DNA from 4 places in the Sporomusa aerivorans genome. Region 1 is predicted to be linked to each of the others. Evidence: riboswitches for the same ligand, from Rfam matches in the RefSeq annotation. Region 1 holds a riboswitch; each other region holds the start of a gene.
The links. A riboswitch is a leader RNA that binds a small molecule or an ion and turns the genes downstream of it on or off. The one in region 1 is predicted to bind lysine.
Positions count from the first base shown of each region.

Region 2: another riboswitch for lysine. It lies ahead of SATMO3_RS03035 (YfcC family protein); the one in region 1 lies ahead of SATMO3_RS30470 (DUF441 domain-containing protein).
Region 3: another riboswitch for lysine. It lies ahead of dapB (4-hydroxy-tetrahydrodipicolinate reductase); the one in region 1 lies ahead of SATMO3_RS30470 (DUF441 domain-containing protein).
Region 4: another riboswitch for lysine. It lies ahead of SATMO3_RS05035 (DUF441 domain-containing protein); the one in region 1 lies ahead of SATMO3_RS30470 (DUF441 domain-containing protein).

Region 1 covers NZ_CP156926.1:6,364,614-6,371,896, forward strand. Annotated here, with positions in the region: gene SATMO3_RS30455 (methyl-accepting chemotaxis protein) at 1-1,040, opposite strand, end outside; gene SATMO3_RS30460 (putative bifunctional diguanylate cyclase/phosphodiesterase) at 1,054-2,802, opposite strand; gene SATMO3_RS30465 (hypothetical protein) at 3,308-3,766, opposite strand; gene SATMO3_RS30470 (DUF441 domain-containing protein) at 4,178-4,636, opposite strand; lysine riboswitch at 4,794-4,963, opposite strand; gene SATMO3_RS30475 (phosphoglycerate dehydrogenase) at 5,024-5,980, opposite strand; gene SATMO3_RS30480 (2-hydroxyacid dehydrogenase) at 6,148-7,131, opposite strand; gene SATMO3_RS30485 (pyridoxal phosphate-dependent aminotransferase) at 7,142-7,283, opposite strand, start outside.
Region 2 covers NZ_CP156926.1:660,768-668,050, forward strand. Annotated here, with positions in the region: gene SATMO3_RS03020 (hypothetical protein) at 1-375, shown strand, start outside; gene SATMO3_RS03025 (amidohydrolase family protein) at 368-1,987, shown strand; gene SATMO3_RS03030 (alanine racemase) at 2,049-3,164, shown strand; lysine riboswitch at 3,239-3,420, shown strand; gene SATMO3_RS03035 (YfcC family protein) at 3,581-4,984, shown strand; gene SATMO3_RS03040 (M20 family metallopeptidase) at 5,005-6,171, shown strand; gene SATMO3_RS03045 (hypothetical protein) at 6,882-7,283, shown strand, end outside.
Region 3 covers NZ_CP156926.1:3,849,650-3,856,932, reverse strand. Annotated here, with positions in the region: gene SATMO3_RS18470 (glycosyl hydrolase family 18 protein) at 1-769, shown strand, start outside; gene SATMO3_RS18465 (N-acetylmuramoyl-L-alanine amidase) at 791-1,675, shown strand; gene SATMO3_RS18460 (M16 family metallopeptidase) at 1,813-3,066, shown strand; gene dut (dUTP diphosphatase) at 3,079-3,522, shown strand; gene SATMO3_RS18450 (hypothetical protein) at 3,607-3,927, shown strand; gene SATMO3_RS18445 (YlmC/YmxH family sporulation protein) at 3,936-4,211, shown strand; gene SATMO3_RS18440 (general stress protein) at 4,277-4,954, shown strand; lysine riboswitch at 5,083-5,256, shown strand; gene dapB (4-hydroxy-tetrahydrodipicolinate reductase) at 5,412-6,206, shown strand; gene SATMO3_RS18430 (aspartate-semialdehyde dehydrogenase) at 6,259-7,283, shown strand, end outside.
Region 4 covers NZ_CP156926.1:1,114,477-1,121,759, forward strand. Annotated here, with positions in the region: gene SATMO3_RS05015 (sodium:solute symporter) at 130-1,590, shown strand; gene SATMO3_RS05020 (pyridoxal phosphate-dependent aminotransferase) at 1,687-2,880, shown strand; gene SATMO3_RS05025 (NAD(P)-dependent oxidoreductase) at 2,891-3,874, shown strand; gene SATMO3_RS05030 (phosphoglycerate dehydrogenase) at 4,051-5,007, shown strand; lysine riboswitch at 5,071-5,237, shown strand; gene SATMO3_RS05035 (DUF441 domain-containing protein) at 5,370-5,828, shown strand; gene SATMO3_RS05040 ((2Fe-2S)-binding protein) at 5,857-6,183, shown strand; gene SATMO3_RS05045 (NAD(P)/FAD-dependent oxidoreductase) at 6,173-7,243, shown strand.

The sequences.
Region 1 (7,283 bases):
CGTGTGCCGTCTTTAGCCTTGTCAGCCGCCTGAGCCGATTGCGCTGCCACCTGATTGGTGCTAGCAGCGATTTGCTGGATACCTGCCGACATCTGCTCAGTAACAGCCGAAGTTTCGTTAGCCGCTGACAGTTGTTCAGTGGCGCTGTTGGCCACTTCTGTAATTGATGTTGCTATCTGATTAGCGGCCTGAGACGACTGTGCCGAGCTTGCGGTCAATTCCTCGGCTGCAGCAGCCACCTGCTCGGCTTGCACGGTTATCTCCCGGATCAACGCTTTAAGCTGGGCAACCATGGCGTTAAAAGATGCTGCCAACTGGCTGATCTCATCCTGGCCAACTACCCTGACTTGCTCGGTTAGATCACCGCTTGCAACCTTGCGGGCCGCTGCCGCAAGCTGATTGACCGGACAGGAAATGCTGCGGGCGGCCAAAAAGCCGATCGCAATGCCAGCAATAGCGGCAAACACGGCCGCGACAATAGCCGCCGTTCTTGCCTCACGGGCATTGTTCACAGCCTCATCCAGAGCTGTATTTATTTGCTGAACCCGAAACTTGTTATGTTCGATTAATTGTTCATTAAGGGCTTTGGCGGCCGGTCCCATTTCCTCAATCATTACTTTTCGGGCTTCGTCCCTTCTGCCGCCCTGAATTAGCGGAACAAACTTATTGGTGGCCAGCGTCGTATACTTGTCGTCAAGCGCTTTGGTATCGGCAGTAAGCTTGCGCTCCTCCTCAGTCAGAGACATTTTGTCCAAAGCTTCCTCATTGGCCGTGGATACGTTACTGGCCTTTTTCCACTCGTCCAGCATCGTGGGATTCCCTGTAATAAACCAGCCGCGCAGGTTAGCTACCTGCACCGTGGCAAAATAGTTTATCTCGGTTGTTTTTATAAACAAAGGCATCATTGTCTCTTGTAAGATAACATTCTTATTTGCCACCTCCCCCACCCGCCAGACCGTATATATAAATCCTGTTGCGGCAACAAACACAACCAGCAGAAAGTAAGCTATCATTTTCGTTGTTAAGTTCATGCTCATCATGCGCACCTCTTTTTCAGATAGTAGTCTGTATCTTTGCCAGCGGACTTGGTTTGCCTAAATAATAGCCCTGTCCAAGGTCAACCCCCAGTTCCTGTACAGTTCGCCAAATCATCTCGTTTTCCACAAATTCGGCAATTGTTCTTTTTCCCAAGGTGTGCGCAACTGCGTTCATGGCTTGCACGAGAGCTTTTTGCGTTAAATCGGTATCCAGGTTTTTTATGAACGAACCATCGATTTTGATATAATCAACAGGCAGCATTTGAATATACTTAAAGGAAGAAAACCCTACACCGAAGTCATCTAAAGCAAATTTACAACCAAACTTTTTAAGACTGCGAAGCCACTGCCCGGCCTTTATCAAATCCTTAACGGCCGCTGTTTCGGTAATTTCAAACCCGATTCGTTCCGGCCTTATTCCTGTTTCGCCAAGGCACATCTCAATGAAATTTAATAACTCATCATCACCTATACTCAGAGAAGAAACATTAACGAAAATAGTCATGTCCGGCTTCTCTGCTAAGGTGTGTATGGCACAATGTATGACCCACCTGTCAATACGGGCCATAAGGCCAAAGCGTTCCGCCATGGTTATAAACGAGCTTGGGTAAATGAAATTCCCCTCATTATCCAGCATTCTCAGCAAAGCTTCATAATGTACAACCTGTTGCCCGGACATAATCGGCTGATAGTGTAAGACAAGCCTGTTATTCCGTAAGCAGTCATGCAGCAGCTTGACTGCAGCATTGGATTCTGACAGCCATCTTTTTTCTTTTCCGCTTTCAATGGCAACTGCCCGGCTTTTACCTTCCTCTTTAGCATTGTATAAGGCAGCCTCCGCGTAAGCAAAAAGCTTCTGGGTATCTGCAAAGTCATCAATCCGTGTAATCCCAATACTTACAGACAAATTGCAATAATTTCCCGGCCCGTCAATTGCGAAATTTTCACTGCCCAGATACTTAATAATCTTTTGCGCCGCTCTCTTGGCCATATCAATAGTTACATCCTTGAGAACGATTGCAAATTCATCGCCGCCAAGCCTGGCAATAAAATCATCTTTTTTTATAATATTTTTCAGCTTGTTTCCCAGTTCTACTAAAAGCTTATCGCCTATGGCATATCCAAAAGAATCATTAATAACTTTAAAATTGTCTACATCCAAAAAAAGAAGCGCACCGTTACCTTCTGCCGTTGAATACACAACAGCGCTCTTAAGATATTCTTCAAGATAATACCGGTTAGGGAAACCGGTTAAGAAGTCATGCGTCTCCATATATTTCATTTGCTGTTCAGCCCTTTTCCGCTCCGATATATCCCGGATAATGCTAAGCAGCACACGCTCGTCGCCAATATATGTTCCTTGCGAGCTTACTTCAACCGGTAGAATTCCGCCATCCTTACACCGGTGAATTGTTTCAAATAAAATCCCCTGTTTTTCGGCCAGTTCCATCTGCATTGCGATTTGTTTATTTGTACTCTGGATTCTTAAATCGCTGATAGTCATTGAAAATAATTCTTCCCGGGTATATCTATACGCCCGGAGCGCTGCCTCATTTGCTTCGATAATCCTTCCGTCCATGTTAATAAACAACATAATATCCTTGGCATTTTCCGCCAGTATTTTGTATTTCTCCAGTTGTTTGCCGGCATTCACCAGTTCATCTATCTGCTCCCGATATTTCTCAAGCACAGCGCGGGTTTGCTTCTTATGCTTAATGTAGGTACGAAGATAATTCGCCAAAACGTGCGGCCGATGATTAATCACGAACAATCTCCGCGGATTAGCCTTAACGGGGCCGCACTGTGCCGGCTTAATCGCCTTCGGCGGTATATTCCATTCTTTATATTTCTTAAACCTGCCAGGCCTATAGTTCATCGCTACCACACTTTCTGCCACTACATTTCAAAAATTTTAGCAAATTTATTATCTGTTTTTGGCAAAATAATCGTTATATCAACAAAATGACTATATAAAATTCAGCCTGATATGACATGTTTATTTCCTATTTGACTTTATTCGATTTACTTTCTCCTATAATTATTACATAAAATTACCATTTCCAACGCGCATACATAATGCTCTTATCCGCATAAATGATATTGATTCTATATATCAAAAATTCAATGCAAATAATGTTCCTACATCATTATTTCTGCTTTCACCCCACCGGCGAACGGGTTTAGAAAACACGCTTCGCCAAAATAAAGAAAGAGCCGCTCTGAAACAAATGTCTCAACGCGAACTCTCTACTTTTGCCGGTTAACTGGATTCAATTTTTTAATGCGCTCTTCTGGCCGTCAAGATAATCGCAAATAGCCACAAACTCTCTGATATCGGTAATCTTCTGCAAATCCCTCAGGTCAAAGATAATGTCTGAATACTTATGCTTAATAAACTCCATATCATGCAGTTCACATTCAACAAATCCATCCCGCCAACTATGGACATACGGTATGAAGTCATCCCAATTACGCTCGAAATATTTTACCTTGGCAAAACACAACTGGTATATATAGAATATGACTCTTATAACTGAGGATTTTTTCAAAAATTTGTGGCTGAAAAAGATCTTCTGCGGATATTTTCCCTTAGGCCTTTCCCAGTACAAATCAGAGTTGCTGTGAAGATTGTATTTGCGAAGCACTTTAACCGTTTCGTCGGCTAACTCTGCCATTAATACCTCATCCCTCATATTGCCATCGAGTACCTTTAATAATTGATAATCCAACGGCCGAACCTCCCTGCTGATCGTTCAGGCGTAAACATTAGAGCAGTGAATAGGAACAGGAAAATAAGATCAATTCCTATGATAATAAGCTTATTCCACAAATTGATACTTTACTCCTTGCGGTTATCGAATTAATTTTCATATACTATCGATATATTTTATATCAAGCTATTGCTTTGCGCACAGCGTAAACGCCTGAAAGCTTAAAACCGGTTTAAAATAAAAAAACACGGCTTGCGCCGAGCTTGTGGCAAAACATAAGCTATGTTGCCTGCATATTAAAAAGAATTTATACTTTCTTTCCATATAAAAATAACGGCAGGGCTTACAAGCTTCGAAGCCTTGCCGTCCATGCAAAACTTGGGCGCAATCGGGTATCCGTTTGCCAAAAACGGCATATCAGTTGCCAAATCACTGTTTAAATGAATTCAATGCATTAATTATCATGGCTACGAAGCCGCCTGCAATAAGCGGACCAACCGCCAAACCGTGCAAAAAGCATACTCCGCCGATTGTACCGACAATCAAAGCAGTCGTAGCCTCCGGCGATGCTTTCAAAAAATGCATGCCCTGCGTTGCCACCCAGGAAACAAATATCCCGATGACAATAGCAATCAGACCTGACTGGGTTTTGAAAGCTGACATCATTTCGCCCAGGGATATCCGACCTTGCGCCAACGGCGTCAGCACCGCCATTGTCATTATGGTTATACCAATATTCAATCCATGAGTTTCGATACTTGGAAACCAGGCTGTCAATCCCAGCAGCTTTATCAGCAGCAGCACCAAAGCAGCCAGGGCTACCGACTGATTGTCGCCAATAACTGCCAGTACGAGAATGATTAATAGCGGCATATTTTCCCAGTTCATATTTCCACATCCTAAATCGTGTAAGATTCTCCATATTAAGATGAGTTTTTTGCCTTCTTTTCATCCAGCGCGGCAGATTAAACGCCGGCAGATAAAAGAAAAAAGGCAGCCACTATCTACTTAGGGGCTACCGGCATAGTGAAGAGGAGTCTTCCCCCAGTGCGATAGCTCACCATCCGAAGATGACAGTGCCGTACCTGTTAGATACGGCCCCAGTGGCGGGAATTGGCCGTTCCCGCCACTTCGGCAATCCGCCCTTTCCTTTACAGATCGTCACTTAGCCAGCTCCCTGTAAGTACTATTGCATCTCGCGCCTCTACCATACCGATTTATTTCGCTAATCAAGTTGTTAAATCCCTGCTTGACTGGTTAATTTTTTTGATTGACCTACACTGCTTCCACAATATTCGCCGCCACCAGAAAGTCCATCCGCCGGAGAGAGTCCACCGTATAGGAGCCAACATGCGTGGTTGCCACTACATTATCGAGATCTTCCGCGATTAGGGGGTCATTTACGGCCGGCTCGGTTTCGAATACATCAATGGCTGCGCCGGCAATTGCTTTGCTTCTGAGCGCGCTTAGCAGATCACCCTGGTTTACCAGTCCGGCCCGGGCGGTGTTTATCAAATAAGCGCCTGGTTTCATCAGGGCAAACTCCCTGGCGCCAATCATATGCTTTGTTTCGTGACTTAGCATACAATGCAGGCTGACAAAATCGGCTTCGGCCAGCAGCTGCTCTTTGGAACACAAGGTTATGCCGTTTGCTGCTACAAAGGCATCATCAGGATGCCGCGTGCTGGCCAAAATTTTCATATCAAAGCCTTTGGCCCGTTTGGCGACGGCTTTGCCAATGCGTCCCAGCCCGAATATACCAAGCGTCTTGCCCCAAACATCGCTGCTGACCGGGCGATACCAGCCGCTTTTTCGCAAAGTGGCATCAATCTGCGGCACCTTCCTGGCCAGCGACAGCAGCAACGCAAAGGTTAGATCCGCAACCGTCTCATAGCCAGGAGTCTTTGCCGTTGTTTTAATTGCCACGCCTGCTTGGCGGGCTGCCGCGGCATCAATATTCTCGACACCCACCCCATGCCGGGATACCACTTTCAGATTCCGGCATTCTTTAAAAACCTCGTGGTTAATTTCATCCGAGCTGGAATAAACCAAAATGGCATCAAGCTTATGCCTGGCATCCTGCTGAATGATGTCTCTGGCACTCATGGCCGCGCCTGCCGAATTCCACACAATCTGCCAGCCGTTTTCGGCAAAATATTGCTCCAGGCTCTTTCTATGCTGAATATCGATTTGGCTGCCAAATTCTCTAGATGTGATCAATACTGTTTTCAAGATATCCAATCCTTTCCGCTCTCGCATAGTATCATTCCGGTATGCAGGCATTCTAAATGCGCCTGCATATCAAATTCAGGATACTTTCAACAAGTCGAACAGGGTCAGATTCCATCTTCACTATACCTATATACCTAAACCGTCGCCAATGTCTCTGACTTGGATTTTCACAGGTTTACAATATTCACCGGCGGCTGGCCATTTATGGCTCTCGCTATATTATCCAGACTCGCCAGCAGCATCTTGCGCATAGCCTCCACCGTAACGCCCCCGATATGCGGTGTAACCAGCAGCCGGTCCTTAGCCGCCGGCGAAAGGCTCAATAACGGATTTACCGGCGCCGGCGGCTCCGGTGCAAAAACATCGATAGCCGCACCGCTTATGCGTCCGGCTTCCAGCACCTGCGTCAATGCCGCCTGATCCACAATTTCGCCGCGCGCCGTATTAATCAGAATACTGCCGGAAGACATAAGCGCAAGCTCCCGTTGGCCGATGAGACCGCGCGTAGCCGCATTGAGCGGCACATGCAGACTTACAACATCGCTTTGTGCAAGCAAAGCCTCTAAAGGCTTGTAGCTTACCTGGCACTCGGCCTCTATTTCCGGCGGCTGCCGCCTGCGGCTGTAATAACTTACGTTCGCGCCCAAAATAGTTAGGATTTTCGCTACCTGCCGGCCAATTGAACCTAAGCCGATCACTCCGGCTTTACTGCCTTCTATTTCGCTTAGCCCCCGGGTAAACAAAACTTCTCGTATCTCCTGATACCTGCCGGCCTTTACCTCCCGGTCCGCCAACAGAAGCCGCCGTTTAAGCGCAATAATCAGGCCAATGGTGAATTCGGCCACCGCTTTGGCATTTGTCCCCGGAACATTAGCCACCGGAATATGTAACGCTGCCGCCGCCTGCGTATCAATACGGTCAAAGCCGGCGCCTACGCTCTGGATCAATTTGATATGGGTAATATTGCGAAGAACATGAGCGTTAATTTCCGGAACGCTGGCCGGAACCAGCAAGAATTCGGCCTCCTGACAGGCCAGAATCAATTCCTCGTCGGTGGACGGATTAATAAACCTGACGTCCCAGTCTTCAGGCACAGCAACCTGCGACGCAGCAAACCGCCACCTTGGCATGGCACTAATTACTACCGTCATATCCGTCCCCCTAACTATTTTTTTGCACAAGCATTTTCATCGCACCGGCAATACGTTCCAGCCCTTCACGGCAATCTTCATAGGATACGGCGTAGGACAGGCGAAAATGGCCGTTGCCGTGCTCACCGAAAGCCAGGCCGTCGACTACCGCA
Region 2 (7,283 bases), 790 kb from region 1:
GGATATGAGGCTGGTACACCGGAAGGTGATGTTATCTCGACGATTGGTATTGCGGGATCTGTACTGTTATCTGTATCAGTAATTACTATCTTTACCATTATCGGTGCGAATATTATTGATATTCTGCCGGCCTTTATCAAAGAATCCTTCAAAGTAATTTTACCAGCGGTATTTGGTGCAGTTTATGTGGAGTTGGCCAGCAAGCACTTAAAATTGGGTGCAGCCACTATTTTAGTAGCATTGGGTTTTAGCTTTTTGGCGATTAAACTCGGAGTTCCCGGATGGATCCTTAATATAGCTATCATCGGCGCAGGGATTGTGATTGCTAGAATCCAATATTTAAGTGAAGCAAAAAGGAGTGGGACAAATGTTTGATCTGAAAATTACGAATGGATTAATCATTGATGGAAGTGGTAAAGCTGCTTTTGCGGGCGACATTGGAATAGTGAAGGATAAGATTACAGCAATCGGGAATTTGAATGACCAGGATAGCGTAGAAACAGTAAATGCCAATGGCAATATGGTAGCACCCGGATTCATTGATATGCATACTCACTCGGATTTATCATTTAAATATGATAGACGAGCTAACAGCAAGCTCCACAGTGGCGTAACTACTGAGGTCATTGGCAATTGCGGAATTTGTGTAGCACCAGTTCGGGAAGAAAATAGACAGCTTTTAATTGACTACTTGGGGACTAGACTTATTGGGTCTATTCCGGTTAACCTGGAGTTGCCTTGGACAAGTTTTAAAGAATATTTAGCCTGGTTTGACGAAAATCCTCCATCTATCAATCTTGCACCGCTTTTGGGCCAGGGTGCTGTGCGAATTGCCGTTATGGGCTTTGCAAAAGGAATGCCAAATGCCGCAGAATTAAAGGACATGCAGCAGATTACCGATACAGCAATGTCGGAAGGAGCTTTAGGATTAAGTTCCGGTTTGGTATATCTTCCCGGCGAATATTCTTCAAAGGAAGAAATTGCTGAATTATGTAAGGTAATGGTTCCTTATCAAGGATTTTATTCTACCCATATGCGCACTGAAAGTGATGGCATTATGGATGCAATTGATGAAGCTCTTTGGATAGGTGGAACAGCAGGAGTTCCTGTTCATATTTCGCATTTAAAACTTTTAAGTCAGAATATGCTGGGAAAAACAGATTTGGTATTAGAACGTATGGCGCAAGCAGAGCGTTCCGGTATTGAAGTCTCGTACGATATTTATCCGTATACTGCAGGCTTAACTTCGCTTTCCGCTTGCTTACCTCCTTGGATTTTTGAAGGGGGAGTTGCGAAAATGATTGAACGGTTACAAGATAAAAGTATTCGTAGCAGAATACGCAAGGAAATTGCAGAGGGGTTGCCTGGCTGGCAAAATTTTGTTAAATCTGCAGGTGGTTGGGGAAAATTCTTTGTATCATCTGTACGTAGCGAAGAGAATAAACATCTTGAGGGAAAATTTATCCCAGAGATTGGCGAAATGCAAGGGAAAGATCCCTATGATGCAGCTTTTGATTTGCTTATCGCAGAAAACGGCCGGGTTCAGATGAATTACTACGCTATGCTGGAGGAAGATGTAATGACCTTCCTACAACAACCTCGAGCTATGATTGGATCAGATGCTATGAGCTTATCTGCAGAGGGAACTCTCTCTTTTGGCAAGCCGCATCCTCGGGCATTTGGCACTCCAACAAGACTTTTAGGAAGATACGTACGGGAAAAGAAAATTCTTTCTTTTGAAGAGGCAGTTAAGAAAATGACTAGTTTGCCTGCTAAGCGATTGGGGCTTAAGGCTAGAGGTCTTATTAAGGAAGACTATTACGCTGATATTGTTATTTTCAATCCCGATACGGTGCAGGATAAGGCAACTTATACAGATCCTAAGCAATATTCTCAAGGTATTGAGAATGTTATTGTAAATGGACAAGTTGTAGTAAATCATGGATTGCAGAAGGATGTATATGCAGGAAAAGTTCTAGGTAGATAATAAAAAAAGGTGAAGTCTAAAATGGCTTCACCTTTTTTGTAAAAATCGGAGGTACTATGGTATGAAAAGAATAAACCAGCTTACTACACCTAGCTTTTTGGTTGATTTGGATAAGATGGAACAAAATATTAACGATACGGCTGAATTATGCAAAATTAATAGAAAATTGCTCTGCCCTATGGTAAAGACGCATAAAAGCATTGAGATTGCCAACCTGCAAAAAGCTCATGGAGCCACAGGTTTTTTAGTTGGAACGCTTGATGAAGCAGAGAAATTGGTTCAGCATGGTTTTAAAGATATTATACTCGCCTATCCTGTTGCGGCAGCAGAAAATATTGAAAGAGTTATTGAGCTTGTTAAAAAAGCGCATATTACTGCAAGCTTTGATGGAATTGATGCGGCTATGCAAATGCAAAAGTTACTCATAAAGGAAAAGTTGACCGTAGACTATCTAATTATTATTGACTGTGGTTTACACCGATTTGGGGTTAAGCCGGATAAAGCTGTGGATTTAGCAAAAGAGCTAAGTGAATTATCCACCTTAACATTTAAGGGTGTTTCCACACATCCAGGACATGTATATGGAATCAATAATCTATCTGATATTGAAAGAGTTGCCCAAGAAGAAATAGAAGCTTTGGAAATGGCAAAAGATTGTTTAGTTGCAGCGGGCTTTGTCGTGGAAATAGTTGCTACCGGTAGTACGCCAACGCTGCAATTTGCTGTGCAAAATAAAACAGTTACTACCCTAAGACCAGGAAATTATATTTTCTATGATGCGATTCAAGTCGCCTTAGGTATAGCTCCAATCGAAAGGTGTGCGCTGACGGTACTGGCAACAATTATTGCTAATCCAAGTGAAAATATTTTTATTATAGATGCGGGAAGTAAATGCTTTGGTTTAGACAAGGGAGCGCACAGTGCTTCACTGGTAAGTGGATACGGTATTGTAAAAAAACATCCTGAACTGATTGTGGAAGGATTATCGGAAGAAGTCGGTAAGATTAGAGCGACTCAACAGACTAGTTTAAAAGTCGGTGATAAGATTGAAATTATTCCCAATCATGCATGTGCTGCTGTGAATATGTCAAGCTTTTTGTTAGGACATCGACAGGGATTTGTTGAAAAAATGATAGATATTGATGCAAGAGGTGGTACAAATCGGAAGCCTTGGTAGAACCATCCCCTTGAGGTGCCCCAACAGATTATTGACACCTGCTTTTATGTAGTGTAAAATTAATACAATTTGATAGTTTGTATAGAGGTGCGGGATATTATCAGTACTCACGGCTAGTTGGCAGACGTTGAACCGTGATGAAAGGAATACCCGCCGAAGCAAAAGTTATGCCAAGAACCTTTGCTGGTCTCGTATTGAACAAATACCAGACTGTCACTCGGTAAGAGATCTTTCCGGGTGAAGCGCTATATCACATGCAGGAAGTATAACTTTTTGCCCGCAAGCAGTTGTGAAAGCGTTCACACTGCTTTTTTGTTTTTTTCTGGTCCTATGAAAAATAACCAAGGCGAACATTACCTTGATTAATATATATCCCGCCGCTTGCGGGAAGGGTTATCGGAAGAGGAGGATACTAAATGCAAAAAAAAGCAGAAACATTCCGCGTTCCACACACATTTGCAATCATTTTTACGATCATTTTGTTAGTTGCGGCAGCTACCTGGATTCTTCCCGGTGGTGAATTTGACCGGGAAAAAAACAAGGCTGGAAAAACAACGGTTGTAGCCAATACCTACCATCCGGTTGAAAGTAAACCCCAAGGCATTAAAGAAGTATTCATGTCTCCGCTGAAGGGTATGGAAAAAGCGGCCAATATTGCCGGATTTATTTTGATTGTCGGCGGTGCCTTTGCTGTTATCCAAAAAACTGGTGCCATTGATGCTGGTATTATGAAAATGATTCGCCTACTAAAAGGTAAGGAAATATTATTAATTCCTATAACTATGACTATGTTCTCGGCAGGTGGCGCTATCTTCGGCATGTCTGAGGAAACCATCCCCTTTGTCGGCATATTTGTACCCATGGCGCTCTTAATGGGCTATGACCGGATAACCGGGATGTGCATACCTTATGTGGCTGCCACAACCGGCTTTGCCGGTGCTATGCTTAACCCCTTTACAGTAGGCATAGCGCAAAGCTTTTCCGAGCTTCCCGCTTTCTCGGGCATAGAATACCGAACTGGCATTTGGGTGGCAAGTACCGTCTTAGCCATATCTTTTGTCATGTGGTATGCCCGCCGGATTAAGAGAAACCCCGAACTAAGCCCAACGTATGAAGAGGATAAAGCTGCCAGAGCCAGCCTGCAGCACCTTAAAGAAAGTAACGCCACCCTTACCACCGGTCAGCAATTAGTGCTTACCTTGCTTGTAGCCGGGATGGCGCTGATCGTCTTAGGGGTATTGAAATGGGAATGGTACATTGATGAAATTGCCGCTGTCTTCTTGGGCATGGGAATTTTCGCTGGAATATTTGCCAAAATGAGTACTAATGATATTGCGGATGCCTTCGTTGTTGGCGCAAAAGACATGGTAAGCACAGCCATCTTAGTTGGCTTGGCCCGTGCCATCGTCGTGCTGGCTTCTGACGCAAAGATTATTGACACCATTTTAAATACTCTGGCTGCGCCATTAGCTGGTCTGCCGACTTTGGTTTCAGCATATGCAATGTTGATAGTTCAAATAATTATAAATTTCTTCGTAACTTCCGGTACCGGCCAAGCAGCACTGACAATCCCCATCATGGCTTCTTTAGGCGATTTAGTTGGTATAACCCGTCAAACTACCGTACTTATTTATCAGTTTGGCAACGGTTTCAGTGATATGATTTTCCCCACTTCCAGTGTACTTATTGGTTGCTTGGGCATGGCCGGCATTCCTTGGTCAAAATGGGCCCGCTGGGTACTGCCGCTGCAGATTGCTTTTTTTGTTTTGTGTGTAATTGCTATCACGCCAGCAGTACTGATGAAATGGGGTCCGTTCTAAAAATATAAGGAGATGTAGCAATGAAGAACTTAATTAACGACCAACTTGACCAGTTACAGGAGGTACTGTTCGCCCTTAGTGACTCAATCGGTCAAAACCCGGAGTTGGGTATGGTAGAATATCAATCTGCCGCTAAGCTGACCGGCTTGTTGGCTGAACATGGTTTTACCGTTGAAATGAATATTTGTAGTTATGAGACAGCATTTAAGGCTGTCTATAACTCCGGCAAGGCCGGTCCTACGGTTGCCTTTCTCGCCGAATATGACGCATTACCGGAAATTGGTCACGGCTGCGGTCATAATATGATCGGCGTCATGGCGGCAAGTGCGGGAATTGGCCTAAGCAAAGTTTTGGCCGATATTGGCGGCCGGGTAATTATCCTGGGAACACCTGCGGAAGAAACAATGGGTGCTAAAGTAGCAATGGCTAACCAAGGTGTTTTAGCCGATGTTGATGCAGCCATACTGGTTCATCCCCACAGTAAGACCCACGCCAGCGGCATATCCCTGGCTATGGATGCCCTGCAGTTTGAGTTTAAAGGACAAACCAGCCATGCTGCTGCGGCACCGGAAAAAGGCATCAATGCATTGGATGCTGTCATTCAGACCTTTAATGCTATAAACGCACTGCGCCAGCACGTCACATCTGATGTGCGAATCCACGGTATTATTAGCAAGGGCGGAGTAGCAGCCAATGTCGTTCCCGATCATGCGGTGGCCCAATTTTACGTCAGGGCAAAAAGACGTAGGGCACTGGCAGAAGTAGCAGAAAAGGTAAAGAACTGCGCCCGGGCCGCAGCACTGGCTACCGGCGCTGAATTAACCATCAGTAACTATGAACTTTCCTATGATGATATGAATACCAATCAAAAGCTGTCTGAAGCCTTTAGCGCCAATCTTCTGGCAGTAGGCGAAGCCCAAGTTAATCCGCCGCCTGAAAGCTTTGGCTCGATTGATATGGGCAATGTCAGCTATGTTGCACCGGCCATTCATCCTTATATCGGCATTGGCGATGAAACACTGGTAGGACATACCGTAGAAATGGCAGCAGCCACCTTTACACCTGCCGCACATCAGGCATTGTTGCGTGGAGCTAAAGCTATGGCCTTAACTGGTTATGATTTAATTACCAATGCCGGCTTGCTGGCGGAAATCAAGGCAGAGTTTGAGCAGAGTTTGAAAAAATAGCCTTTAAGCAATTGAAAACAATGTAATGCTAACTTTTCACCCGGTCTGCCGTCCCCTTGAGTCTCGAAACATAAAAAGCCCGGCAAGGGTAGCTTGGCGTACTTGATACGCCGAACTATTCCTGCGGGCTTTTTATTGCTTAGCGCCATGTTATCCAGTTCGCCCAGGTCGCTGGGGCATCCTTTTGATGCGTCGTGCAGTCCTTGGTGTTTTCCCAGCTAAAGACTCAAGGGAAAGACTCAAGGGGACGGTTCTCTTGATGCAATGCGAATACCTGATTAGACAGGAGTGCTTTCAATATGGCATATTTAGATATGAAAAAGTTATTTTACAAGTTAAAAGATCAGATAGGTGAGTTGAATTTTATAAATTTAGCATCAGGAGAACCGTCCCTGTGATGCACGAATAAAGGGTTTAGATGTTAAAAAAGGAAATTTATAATTGTGAAAGATCAACAGCGATTCAAATATGTGAGAAATAGTGGATACGAGAATTGAGACTACAATTATCAGGTTATTTTATCAAGCAGCTTGTTCTTGTTGCGCTAGGGAAGCATCACGGGGACGGTTCGTCTGCAAAAGATCATATTGGATTAGAGAGTATGTGTTGGTACTTAGTGTTCAAAGATAAATAACACTCTTTAGCATCAGGAGAACCGTCCCCGCGAATCTAAGTAAAGGTAAAAAAAAAAACGGAAGGATGATGTACCGATGAAAAAAGTGTTAATGCTAACCTTAGTCCTGTTGTTGGCATTCTCCAATCTAGTTTTTGCCGCGCCCAGTGAGTCGGAAGTTATAGCTTCATTTAAGAGCTATGTGGACAAGGAAGTCAAAAAGGCATTGGTTAGCTATGAAACGAATAATCGGATGATTTTTATAGTCAATAGGAAACAACCACCTTATTGGCTAGAACCGCCATTTTGGCGCATAGTACACTTTACACTTAATGACGAGTACAATATTGATCTTCGCAAGAACGATTCTTTGATTAGACCATATATTGGAATACTAAAAATTGATAAAATCGACTATTATGAGGATTTTTCCAGCAAAGAAGCAGCTGAACAATGTGTTTCACCTAAATACCGGGATACCAAACACTATACATTTACC
Region 3 (7,283 bases), 2.5 Mb from region 1:
GCAAAATATGACAGTATTGCTGTTGGTCAACAACGCCAAAGTGGAAAACGGCGTAACCCCTGTTCATACTGTACTGGCGAATCCGGCGCTCAGGACCAAGGCAATAGACAGTTTTGAAGCTTATATTAAAAAGTATAATCTTGACGGCGTCAATGTTGACTTTGAAATGGTACCTGCTGAAGATCGTGATAACCTGACAGCGTTTATGCGTGAGCTTTACGCCCGGCTTAAGCCTCAAGGGTATACCGTCTCCATTGATATTTTTCCCAAACAAAATGAAAATAGCGATGTAGCCGCTGCGTATGATTACGCTGGCCTGGCTCAGTATGCTGATAAAATTATGATAATGACCTATGACAATCATGGTACCTGGAGTGGTCCAGGTCCGATAGCCGACATTCGTTGGGTAGAAAACAGTTTAAAATATGCGCTTGACTTTATCCCGAAAAATAAACTCTATCTTGGGCTTGCTGCATATGGCTATGATTGGTCAGCCAATGGCACTCAATCTCTGGAGTATAAACAGATAATGGAGTTAGCTCAGCGATATGGCCAAAGCGTAGAGTGGGATGATGCCTCTCAATCTCCCTACTTTAGTTATACCACTGCCGAAGGCATCGCCCATACCGTTTGGTTCGAGAACAGTGAAAGCTTGAAACATAAGCTGACGCTGATGGCTAAATATGATATTGCTGGTGCTGCCATGTGGAAACTTGGCGAAGAAGATCCGGCTTCCTGGCCGGTTTTTCGGGACAAGTTTGGCAAGTAAAAAAGATTCAGGAGGTTTATTGTGTATAACAAAAAGATTATGACAATAGCCATGCTTTGTATTTTAGTGCTTAATATATTTGGAACCGTACCGGTTGCTCAGGCGGCTCCTTTAGATAATGTGATCAATACGCTGGGCGCATCGACTGTTCCCTCAACCGATGGAAGCTCCGGCGGTTCGAATGTAATAAGCAATCTTTTCAGTTTCCTGTTTGATAAAATTCTTGGACCTATCCTGAACATCTTTGGCGGTGATAAAGCAACAACATCACCGGAGAACCCGGTTAAAGTGACCCCGTTGCCGCCTTCTTCAGGTGGTGGAACAGGTGTTATCAACAGCGACGTATTACGCGGTAAAGTTATTGTTGTAGACCCCGGTCATGGCGGGAGCAACCCAGGCGCAACAGACAATGGTACCCGGGAAGCCGATAATAACTTGGCTGTGAGTCTCAAGCTGAAAGAAAAATTGACAAAAGCGGGCGCAAAAGTAGTAATGACCCGGGAAACAGACCGGACAGTGGCGCCGGAAGGCAGTACTCTCGGCCAGGAATTGGAAGCCCGGGTAGATATTGCTGAGGCCAACAATGCAGATATCTTTGTTAGTGTCCATTCCAATTCAAACCCTGATCCTTCGCTTTACGGAGCCATGACTTTCTTTTCAAGCGGCAAATCGTCACAGCTGGCGCTTGCAGTTCAAGATAGTATAATTAAAGAAACCAATGCAAATGATAAAGGCACTTCTTCCGCTACTTTCTACGTGCTGCGCAATACCAGCATGCCAAGTATTTTAGTGGAAATGGGCTTTGTGAGCAATCCCGGCGAGGCGCGCCAATTGCAGGACGACAGCTATCGCAATAAGATAGCGCAGGGGATTTTTAGCGGGATAGTTAAATATTTCAATAAGTAACTTATATTTGTTGAAAAACAGAGATAAACGTTCATACGAATATCTCTGTTTTTTTCTGTAGCAAATTTAGGTATAATAAGGAATATACTTATCTTGACAACTGTAATTTCATGATATGACGATGTAAAGGAGAAATTATGTACCAAAAATCAGTACTATCAAACGGAATTCGCGTTATTTCTGAAACCATTCCTTATGTTAAGTCCGTAACTTTGGGGGTGTGGATTGCCACCGGCTCACGTTTTGAAGAAACACATAACCACGGCGTTTCTCATTTTATTGAACATTTGATGTTTAAAGGAACTGCCAGGCGTACGGCCAAAGATATTGCCGAAACGGTGGATGCCGTTGGCGGCCAGCTTAATGCATTTACTGCCAAAGAGTGCACTTGTTATTATTTAAAAGTCTTAGACGCGCATGCTGACCTAGCTATGGATATATTAAGCGACATGCTGCTATTTTCCAAGTTTTTGCCTGAAGATATTGAACGCGAACGGCAGGTGGTGCTTGAGGAAGTCCACATGTACGAAGATTCTCCGGATGAGTTGGTTCACGATATTCACCTTGATAATATTTGGCCTAACCATCCTCTGGGAAGAAACATTTTGGGGACAATTCCTTCTATTGAGAAGTTTAATCAGGATTTAGTGAAAGAATATTACCAGGACTTTTATACTCCCGATAATATTGTAATTGCTGCGGCCGGCAATATCGCTCATGAAGAACTGGTCAAACTGGCAACCTGTTATTTTAGTAAATTGCCTGGCAAGAGAAAGAATGTAGCAATAGCTCCCCCGGCTTTTTATCAAGCACGGACCATAGTCAGTAAAGATATTGAGCAAGTACACGTTTGCTTGGGAACGGCAAGTGTACCGCAGGATCATCCGGATATTTATCCTGTCCATATTATGAATAATATTTTAGGCGGCGGGATCAGTTCAAGATTGTTTCAAAGTATCAGGGAAGAAAAAGGACTGGCATACTCAATTTACTCCTATCAAAATAATTACAAAGATTCGGGTTTGCTTACTATCTATGCCGGTACACGCCCCAACAATATAAATCAGGTTTTGGATTTGATTATGGAGAATTTGCGCGAGCTTAAGACCAAAGGAATCAGTGAGCAAGAACTTATTAAATCCAAAGAGCAGATCAAGGGGAGCCTGCTTCTTGGACTGGAGAGCTCCAGCAGCCGGATGTCCCGTATTGGCAAAATGGAAATAACATTAGGAAAATTTGTTTCCTTAGATGAAGTTGTACGAAAAATTGACAGAGTGACATTGCGCGATGTGAATCAAATGCTTGAGCAGATGTTTACCGCGGAAAAAATGTGCTTAACGGCTTTAGGTCCTGTTGATGCTGCAAATATTAACGCAAATCTTACTATCTAGAAGGGAGCTTGTATGGGTAGAGGTTTTGAAATAGTAAGCAAGTATAAGGATTTGGATATAGTTTTGCCGAAACGAAAGACTCAGTTAAGCGCTGGGTATGATATAAGTGCGGCTAAGGACGCTATTGTGCAGCCGGGAAAGGTTGTCTTAGTTGAGACCGGAATCAAAGCCTATATGGAACCGGATGAATACTTAGGCATTCATATCCGTTCCGGGCTGGCTGTAAAACACGGGCTAAGCTTAATTAACGGTCAAGGTATAATTGATGCCGACTATTACAATAATCCGGATAACGAGGGTCATATTTTAATTGCTGTAATAAATCATGGTAGTGAGCCAGTCGTAATTTCGCAAGGCTCTAGAATAGCACAGGGGATATTTTATAAATATTTAAAAGCCGACGCTGACTTTGTTGAGGGAGTTCGCGCGGGGGGCTTGGGGAGTACTGGCCTATAACTTTTGGAATGTTTCATTGGTGTTTGATCATAACTTAAACTAATTAGCCATATACATTGGTAGAAGCACTAGAGGGGGACTACCATGTATACCTGGGCCTTATTAATTTTAATTATTCTCGTTATAATGGGTTCGGTTTGGCTGCGCATTTGTCATTTGCGGGCGTCGGTAGACAGTTTGCCCCAAGTTGAACCCAAGCCTTCGCCATTTTCCAACGCTGTCCAGGATTTGGTAGCGACTGCGGGGGGAGTTTATCTCTCCCTGGTAATGATTGTTTCCTTTTTAAAGCTTGACTTACCGGAACGGATTACCGTTACTTTCCTTTCCTTTGATCCTTTGGCGATGACGGCTATAGGGGTAGCCGTCATTCAACCGGTTTTTACTAAACTATTTAGTGGTAAGTAGGTGAGGATATGCGATTAAGTGAAATGTCAGGCAAAGAAGTTATTAATCTGGGAGATGGCGCGCGTTTAGGAAATATTGCGGACTGCGAGGTTACTTTCGATAGCCGGACCGGGGTTATCGGCGGGCTTATTCTGCCCAAAAGGAGAGCGTTATTAAATCTGCTAGCTGACAATCAGATTTCCGTTATACCCTGGCAAGCTATTAAACGGATTGGGGATGAGGTTGTCATTGTTGATTTAAATAATGCCTACGATCGTTTTTATTCTACCTTTAGCGGGGAATAAAAAGCTTGAAGCTGGTTCAACCTAACAGTAGGTTGCATATGAATCTATTGTTAGGAGGTATTACTATGGCCACAACAAATAACAACAGTGGGAATCAACTTTCAGGAAATGCCGCTGCCAATCAGGCAACGAACCAAACCGCAGGACAATCCGGCAATGCCTTGGTGACTAGCTATACAAGCGCAAGCGCTCAATCTAATACTTCGAGTACTTCAAGTCAACAAGGCGCAAGTGGCGGTACACAAGGCGGCGGTTCCGGAGTTAAAAGCGTAATCGGTGTATTTGATTCGCGCGAAAGTGCTGAACAGGCTGTTAATTCTCTCAGAACACAAGGCTTTACGACTGAGGAAATTAATATTGTTTCTAAAAATCAAAAGAAACAAAGGCAGCAAGGCAGCGATTATTTCGAAGATGATATCACAGACGGCGCATTAACAGGAGGAACGTTAGGCGGTATTGGCGGTTTGCTTTTGGGAGCTGGTGCTTTGGCTATTCCGGGAGTAGGCCCTATCGTTGCTGCCGGCCCGATTGCCGCTGCCTTAAGCGGAGCTGTAGCAGGCGGGATTGCCGGCGGTTTGATTGACTGGGGAATTCCGGCTGAAGCGGGCAGAAGGTATGAACAGCATGTAGCTGAGGGAGGAATTTTGGCTGTAATACGTTCTGATGCCGCAAAAGCGAACCAAGCGGCCCAAATTCTCCGGCAAAGCGGAGCCAAAGACGTCGAAACTCACGCAATGCGTTAAAGAACCGGGGACTTCCCCGGTTTCTTTTTCTAAGTATTATAAAGTATACACAGATGTTAATATTTATTGACAATGTTGGAACCTTTGGTATAAAATGTGTATAAAATGAATAAGCAACATCCTGTACGGGATGAAGTAGAGGTGCGGAAGCCAAGAGTACTTTCAGGGAGAGCGGCGTCAATGAACTGAAGGAAAGGGGCAACTGCCGAAGTAAGGGAAGATTGCCGAATTTTCCTTTACTGGTCTTACATCAAATAGGTTTAAGACTGTCACCATTATTTTGGTGGAGCGCTATCTCATCTGGTCGGTGAAAGTATATTTATATATATATTTTCCTATGGTCAGATTACGCTGTCTGTGGCAGCCGGTGAGAGATGCGCTCACTGGCTGTTTTGTATTTATAGCTTTGCCCAAAAAAAATGGAAAAACTGATTATTTAACAGGAGGTGTATAGCGCTTGATTAGAGTGATGGTTTGTGGTGCTTACGGAAAAATGGGCCGGGAAGTATTGCGCGCAGTTCATAAAGATCAACAGCTAAGCATTGTGGGTGCAGTTGATATCAATTCAGACTTTGCTGATGTTGGCGATATTATTGGCGCTGGGAAAACAGGTGTAACAGTAGGAAATGATTTGGCTACTGTTATCAGTGAAACAAAGCCGCAGGTCATGGTGGATTTTACGAAGCCGGAAGCAGTTATGAATAACATCCGCATCGCCAGCAAACATGGTGTATGCCCGGTTGTAGGCACTACCGGTCTAACTGACGAGGACCTAAATGAGATTCGTGAACTATGTACAGTTAACAAGGTTAATGCAATTATTTCACCTAATTTCTCGATAGGTGCTATTCTTATGATGAAACTGGCGCAGGAAGCGGCCAAGTATTTACCCCATGTAGAGATAATTGAAATGCACCATGATCAAAAACTGGACGCTCCGTCCGGTACAGCGCTGCGAACCGCCGAATTGATTGCCAATGTAAGAGGTGAGATGCGGCAGGGCCACCCTCAGGAAGTTGAGAAGTTAGAGGGTTCACGTGGCGGAGATTTAGCCGGTATCCGTTTGCACAGCATTCGCTTGCCTGGATATGTTGCCCATCAGGAAGTTATTTTCGGCGGTTTAGGACAAACGCTTACCATCCGTCATGACTCTATATCACGGGAGTCGTTCATGCCCGGGGTGGTATTGGCCTGTAAAAAAGTACTTACTGTTGACGGTCTAATTGTTGGTCTTGAACATATAATGGGCTAAAGTACGGCAAAGAAGTAAAAGATAATGTAAAGGATCTGGAGGCGTTTTTGTAATGAAAAAATATAATGTTGCAATTTTGGGGGCAACTGGAGCTGTTGGCCAAGAATTTCTTAAACTTATCGAAGAACGCAATTTTCCGTTTAATGAGTTAAAACTGTTGGCTTCGGAACGATCGGCAGGCAAAACTATTGAATTTATGGGAAAAAGTTACATAGTTGAGGAAGCTACGCCTGCTTCTTTTGAGAATGTGCAGATTGCCCTGTTTGCCGGCGGTTCGATTAGTAAAACTCTGGCGCCTGAAGCGGCTAAACGCGGGGCCGTCGTCATTGATAATTCAAGTGCGTTCCGTATGGACCCGGAAGTACCCCTCATCGTCCCCGAAGTAAATCCCGAGGCCATTAAAAATCACAAAGGGATTATTGCGAATCCTAATTGTTCAACTATTATAATGGTAATGGCATTAAAGCCTATTTATGATGCTGTTAAAATAAAACGGATTGTTGTTTCGACCTATCAGGCAGTGTCAGGAGCAGGTAAAGAAGCTATCGACGAACTAACAGATCAAGTTAAGGCAACTATAGAGGGGCGCGCAGTGGAAGCTAACATTTTGCCTAGCGCCAGCCTGCCGAAACATTATCAAATCGCCTTCAACCTGTTGCCGCATATTGACGTGTTTGTTGAGGATGACTATACCAAAGAAGAAATGAAAATGGTACACGAAACCCATAAAATATTGAATGACTATACTATTGGCATCACCTCGACGACCGTTCGCGTACCTGTGTTCCGCAGCCATTCCGAGTCGGTAAATATTGAATTAGAGGGGCCGCTGTCACCGGCGGAGGCTAAACACCTGCTGGCTAAATTTCCCGGTGTTATTGTACAGGATAATCCGGCTGAAATGCTGTATCCCATGCCTTTATATACTTCCGATCGTAATGAAGTATTTGTCGGCCGTATCCGTGCAGATAAAACTGTGCCTTATGGATTGAACATGTGGGTGGTGGGGGATCAAATTCGCAAAGGTGCAGCCCTTAATGCTGTACAGATTGCCGAGTATATGATCGAGCATAATTT
Region 4 (7,283 bases), 1.2 Mb from region 1:
AATTTAGTGAGCAATGAAGCTTCAGTGTGTTGTATTTCTTACAACGCTGGAGCTTTTTTTGTGCCTGAAAGGAGAAGTGAGAAAGCAGCAATACATATCGCTAACTAAATGTCAAAGGAGTGATAAACTGTGTCAATAACTCAAATCGGAACAATTGCCCTGTGGATTCTGGCCATTCTAATTCCCGTTCAGCTTATTATCGGGGCGGTCGTAGCCCGTAAAAGCGGTCAGAGTGCCAGTCACTATTTTATTAGCGGTAAACAGCTTCCGCTTGTGCTGGTTTTTTTTGCCGACTTCGCCACCGTTATGGGCGTAGGCAATTTTATTGGCTATGCCGGCAAAGGCTATGAGATCGGCCTGAATCAGTTCTGGATGCTGGCCGGTGAACAGGGGAGCAAGATGATTTTCGCCATTTTTCTTGCCGGAATGATTGGGCGGTACGCCTATACCACCATTAATGAATTCTTGGAGAAAGAACTGTTCCATGATAAGTGGCTGCGGGCCATAGGCGGCATTATGATGACCTTGCCTATGATTTGCTGGACCGGTGCGCAGGCTATTGGTATCGGCACTTTGCTTTCAGTGGTTATGGGCATAGATCCGGTATCCGGTATCTGGGCGGCTTCTCTGACTGCAATTTTATATACCGTTATGGGCGGGATGTGGGCCATTGTCTGGACCGACCTGCTGCAAGGACTAATACGGATTGTTGTCGGTGCTGTATTCTTCGTAGTCGTATATATGGGCGTGGATGGCATTGGCGGGATAAAAACGGCTGTTACTGCCGCCAAACCGGAGCTTTGGTCTATGAACTCTCTTGGCTTCGGGGCTGCCTTGTCCTTGCTTCTGACTCCTCTTTGCGGCCAGTTTACTTTTCAGGCCTGGTGGCAGCGCTGCTTTTCGGCAAAGGACGCTAAAACTGCACAGCGCGGCTTTTTCTGGACAGCTGTATTTGCCATATTCATGTGTTCGGCCAGTATCATGGTTGGCATGGCGGCTTATACCATTAATCCCAACCTGCCGAGACCGGATATGGCCTTCAGTTGGATGCTTACTTCCTGGCTGAATCCGGTCCTGGCCGCGTTGCTGGTTGTCACTATTATCGGCGCTGACATGACGGTTTCGGCAGGTCTGCTGAACTCGGGGGTCACACTGCTGCTCATGGACGTAATTAAGCCTTTTTTCAAGCCAACCGCCAGCGATGCAGAACTGATCAAAATGGGAAGATGGCTGACTTTTGTCCTGGGGGTCGGAGCCGTCGGGGTGGCATTTTCTTTTCCGTCGGTGCTATCGGCCGCCCTGTTTGGTCTGGCGGTTACCGGCGGCGGTCTGTTTATGCCGCTGGTACTTGGCCTTTTATTACGGGACAAAAATGGCGGCACTTATATTACCCAAAATGCCGCCAAAGCTTCGCTCATTCTAGGCGGGGGAACTGCGGCGGTATTTCAGTATGTACCACAACTTGCCAAGACGTTTGGCGGGGGGATCATACCGGGAATTTGCCTGTCAGCCGTTATTACTCTGGCTGTAAGTGTTTTTGAGCAGGCAAGACGCAAAGCTAAGGTTACTGACAGTACCAATATACAGTAGACTACAGTCTGCTGTTGGCATGATTTTTGCAAGGAATATATGCCGAGAATGTTTCTGCAGGAGCATTCATACCTAATGATGGTGGGAGGCCTGGCTGTGACAAATGTAACAGTGGCTGAGAGACTGAACCCGATTCCCTTTGCGGGCATACGGAAAGTTTTCGAAAAAGCCAATCAATTAGAGGCAAGCGGGCAAAAGGTAATTCATTTTGAAATAGGCCGGCCCGATTTCGACACGCCGGCTCATATCAAAGCGGCAGCGAAGCTGGCGTTAGACCAAGGTCTTGTCCATTATACTCCAAATAGCGGGCTGCCGGCATTGCGTCAGGCTTTGGCCGGCCGGCTTAACGCTGACAAAGGCTTAACGTACAGTCCGGATACGGAAATTATTATGACCGCCGGCGGACAGGAGGCTCTGTATCTAAGCTTTTTGAGCATCCTCAATGAGGGAGATGAAGTAATTCTGCCTGACCCTTGTTTTGGCCCGTTTCCCCTGGCCGTCCGCCTGGCTGGCGGTGTCCCAGTCAAAATTGGGCTGCAGCCGCAGCAAAACTACTGTTACGATTTTGCTGCCGTTAAAAAAGCGCTTTCCCCCAAAACCAAAGCCATTGTTGTCAATTCACCCCATAATCCTACCGGGGGAGTCTGGTCGGAAGACCAACTAAAAACAGTGGCTGCACTGGCAACCGAGCGGGGGATTTGGCTGATCTGCGATGACGCTTATGACAATCTGGTGTATGAGGGATGCCGGGTATCGCCGGCTGGTTTTGCAGGGCTGCGGGAGCGAACCATACTGTGCGGCTCACTCTCTAAAACGTACGCAATGACAGGCTGGCGAATCGGCTATATTGCCGCCGCTGAACCGGTCATTAATGCCGCCATCCGGCTGCAGCAGAATATTATGCTGTCCTTGTGCAGTTTCGCACAGTATGGGGCTATGGCCGGACTTGCCGGTCCGCAGGATTGTGTGCGGACTATGGCCGGTGAATTCGCCCGCCGCCGTAATTTGGTGCTGGCAATGATCCATGACATCCCAGGCCTGCAGTTGGACGGATTTCCCGGCGGCGCGTTTTATGCTTTTCCCCGGATAACGCTGCCCAATATAACCTCCGCGCAGGTAGCCGATTACTTATTGGATCATGCGGGTGTTGCCGTAGTAGATGGCCTGGCCTTCGGTGAAAAAGGCAATGGCCACTTCCGGCTTTCCTACGCTGTGGCCTACGAAGATTGTCGTGAAGGCCTGGAACGAATTGCAGAAGCCATGAAAACGCTTGCGCAAAAATGCAGTTAGGGGAGAGAAAATGGCTATCGTAATAAGCGCCATGCCCAAGTGGCGATTTGACACATCACAGGTGGTACTGCCAAAAGACTGGGATATCCGGTTTATTACCCCGTCCAATGATGAAGAATTGATTATGGCCTGCAAGGAAGGCGAGTATTTGCTGGTGCCGGCCAGCAATCCGGCAATCAACGCCAACATCTTAAACAATATTACGCATATCAAATTGATTCAGAGTGTGGGTGCGGGTTTTGACCGTATTGATACACATACAGCGGCCGCTTTAAAAATCCCGGTGGCCAATGTGCCGGGGCAGAACGCCAAATCAGTGGCTGAATTCACGGTTGGCATGATGATTGCGCTGCAGCGGCAGATCGTCGTGGCAGACGGGGAAGTAAAAGCCGGCAGGTATGGCGAGGTGCGGAGAACTTTATTTCAGCAGGGGCTGCGGGAAATAGAAGGCAGTAAGATCGGGCTGGTTGGTCTAGGCTCCATCGGCCGGCATGCAGCTAAAATTTTACATGTTTTAGGCGCTGCCGTCAGTTACTATGATAGCAGACGCCAGCCACTGGCTGACGAGGAGCAATTGCAGATAACCTTTAGCCCTTTGGATGCTTTGCTGGCACAAAGTGATATCGTAAGCCTGCATGTGCCGCTTACTGATGCAACGCGCGGCCTTATCGGCCGCCGGGAACTCGAACTCATGTCTCCCGGCAGCCTGCTGATTAATACCGCGCGCGGCGAAGTAATCAATCAGCAGGCCTTAGCGGAGCTTTTGGAATCCGGGCACATTGGCGGAGCCGCAATCGATGTTTTTGCGCCGGAGCCGCCCGGTCCGGAAAATCCGCTGCTGAATCTTTCAGCGCCTGCTAGGAAGCGGTTGGTGGTCACCCCGCATATAGCAGGGGTTACCGTACTTACAATGAGCAAAATGCTGCAGGCCGCCCTGGAGAACCTTGCAAGAGCGATGCGAGGCGAGCCGCCGCAGAATGTAATAAACAGGTAAAAGCCAGAGTCAAGCCAAAGCGCCTGGACGGCGCCTTGGGCCTAGTGAAGAAGGAATCTGACCCTATTCGACTTAGTGAAAGTATCCTTAGTCTGGTATGTCAAGCTGTTACAGCCTGTTGGCGGCAGCAAGATACACCGGAACGATACTATGCGAGAGCGAAGGGATTGGATAGTATGAAAACAGTATTAATCACATCAAAAGAATTTGGCAGCCAGATCGATATAGAGCACAGGAGAAATCTGGAACAGTATTTCTTTGAAAACGGCTGGCAGATTATGTGGAATGCAACAGAAGCGGCAATGACTGCCGGAGATATCATTCAGCTTAATGCCCGGCAATTGCTTGACGCCATTTTGGTGTATTCCAGCTCTGATGAAATTAGCCGGGAAGTTTTCAAGCATTGCCGGAATTTGAAAGTGGTTTCGCGGCATGGCGTAGGTATTGAAAACATCGATGTCAGCGCAGCGCAGCAAGCAGGGGTGCAAATAAAAACAACCGATAAAATGCCTGGCTATGAGACGGTGGCCGATTTAACGTTCGCCTTAATGCTGTCTTTGGCCAGGAAGGTGCCGCAGATTGACTCCAACCTAAGAAAAAATGGCTGGTATCGCCCGATAAGCAGTGATGTTTGGGGTAAGACACTGGGGATATTCGGTTTGGGGCGCATTGGCAAAGCCGTTGCCAGACGGGCTAAAGGTTTTGATATGAGAATCCTGGTGAATACGCGGCATCCGGATGAAGCCTTTGTTACAGCACACGGTCTTTCCCTGTGCACTAAAGAAGAGCTGTTGGCCGAATCGGATTTTGTCAGTCTGCATTGTGCATTAACCGCAGAAACGAAACATATGATTGGCGCGCCGGAGTTCGGGTTAATGAAACCCAGCGCATATTTGATTAACACCGCCCGGGCCGGTCTGGTATGTCAGCGTGAGCTTCTGGCCGCGCTGAAAAGTAAAAAAATTGCCGGTGCGGCGGTTGATGTATTCGAGCAGGAGCCTGCGGTAAATGACCCTATTATTACAGAGGATCTGGATAATGTAGTAGCTACTGCGCATGTGGGTTCTTACACAGTGGAGTCTTTACGCCGGATGGACTTTCTGGTAGTGCAAAACATTGTGGCAGCAGGATAATGGCGGGTAATTAGTATTTAGTATTGCAGGTTTGTTTTAAAAGCAATTGAGAATCTAGCAAATCGGTATGGTAGAGGCGCGAGTCGCAATAGTACTTGCAGGGAACTGGCTGTAATGAACTGCGGGGAAAGGGCGGATCGCCGAAGTGCCGGGAACTGCCAGTTTCCGGCACTGGGGTCGTACTCAACAGGTACGGCACTGTCATCTTCGGATGGTGAGCTATCGCACTTGGGGTAAGACTTCCCTCTTCACTATGCCGGTAGCCCCTAGTACATGGTGGCTGCCGCTTTTTCTTTGGCGGGCGGAATGCTCTTGATTTACACACCGGGAATGACTAAATCTTACTGCATAGGATGTGAAATATGAGCTGGGACAATATGCCGCTACTAATCATTCTTGTGCTGGCAGTTATCGGTAACAACCAATCGGTATCCCTGGCTGTCGCGGGACTTCTGCTTATAAAACTGATGGGTTGCACAGTCTGGTTTCCTTATATAGAGAATCATGGCCTCAATGCCGGGATCATCATTTTGACCATGGCCGTGCTGACCCCCCTGGCTCAAGGCCGTGTATCTGCAGGCGATATGCTGGTAGCCTTCAAAACACAGCCAGGCCTGATCGCTATTATTGTCGGCATATTTGTGTCCTGGCTGGCAACACAAGGCGTATATTTTCTGAAGGCATCACCGGAAGCCACGACATCCCTGATTGTCGGTACCATTGTCGGCGTTTGTTTTTTGCAGGGGCTGGCGGTTGGACCGCTGATTGCCGGCGGCATAGTTGCCATTATCATGAATTTGTTGAACCTGTTTACTCAGTAGTTTGAGTTGGTACAGAGGAGGGAAGCGGATGGATATTCAGCAGCAAACTATATTTGGCGAGCGTGTGCCGGGCAGACCTGTTACCATCTATTTTGAGGGTATCAGGCTGTCCGCCAGGGAAGGTCAAACCGTAGCTTCGGCTTTAATGGCACATGGTTTCTATGCCTTCGGCCACAGCCGGAATTTATCGCAGGCCCGGGGACTTTACTGCGGCAACGGGCGCTGCCAGAGCTGTCTTGTTACCATTGACGGGATAGAACATGTGAAGAGTTGCAGCACTCTGGTCCGGGAGGGCATGATGATTACCAAATATGCCGGTGATCCGGACGTCAGGAGAGAGATGCATGAAAACTGATGTATTAATAATCGGCGGCGGGCTGGCCGGGCTTGCTGCGGCTCACGAAGTGGCGGCAAACGGTTATTCCGCAATTATTGCCGATGAAAGCTGGAGCCTTGGCGGTCAGCTTAGACAGCAAACGCAGACAATTCCTGATATGCCTGTTCCTTATGCCGGACTCAGCGGCTGTCAACTGGCGCAGACACTGGCAGAGCGGTTACAATACCTGCCTGTTCAAAGCCTGCTGCAGCATGACGTGATTGGCGTATATGCCGACAACAGTGTGGGCGTTGCCTGCGGCGGTCGGATGGAAAAGATCACTCCCGGCTGTATTATTATCGCTACCGGAGCTGCGGAGTCAGCTCTGCCGTTTCGTGGTTGGACGCTGCCGGGCATCATGACCATTGGGGCAGCACAGATCCTCATGAACCGTGAACGAATCTATCCGGGGAAAAAGGCTGTGGTGCTCGGTTCCAGCGACATGACCCTGGAGATTATCTGCCAAATGCGCAAGCTTGGCATCGAGGTAGTCGCGCTGGCCGAACCATCTGCGGCGCTTGTTGCGACCGATGAGACTATTCTCCAGGCCTTCCGGGCGAGTGGCATACCGGTCCTGCTGCACTCGCAGCCAATAGCCGCAACCGGCGGCAGCCGGGTGGAGGAAATAATTCTGACTTCCGGTGCAACCCGGAGGGATACCAGGTATGAGGTAGATCTTGTCTGTCTTGACGGCGGCAGGCATCCGGTACTTGAGACCATTTCTGCTTTAAATTGCCGGCTGGCCTTTCGCAAAGAACTGGGGGGCTGGCTGCCCTGCTATTCCGCCAGTCTGGAGACCTCTATAAGCGGCATTTTTGTCGCAGGACAAACGGCAGGAATAACCTCCCAGGCCGGAGTATACCGGACTGGTGCCATTGCCGGTCTCGGTGCCGTCAGTTATCTTAAGCAGAATACAGCAGAAAATACAGCAGAAGCGCATTCAGCCGCCAAACAAGCACACTGGGATGGCTTGATGACATTGGAATCAGCCAGGTATCCGGCTCGCTGGCAGGCACGAATGGCTCATATCGGCATTTGATCCGGCAATGAGTATGACGGTGGCATAACCGCAGACACCC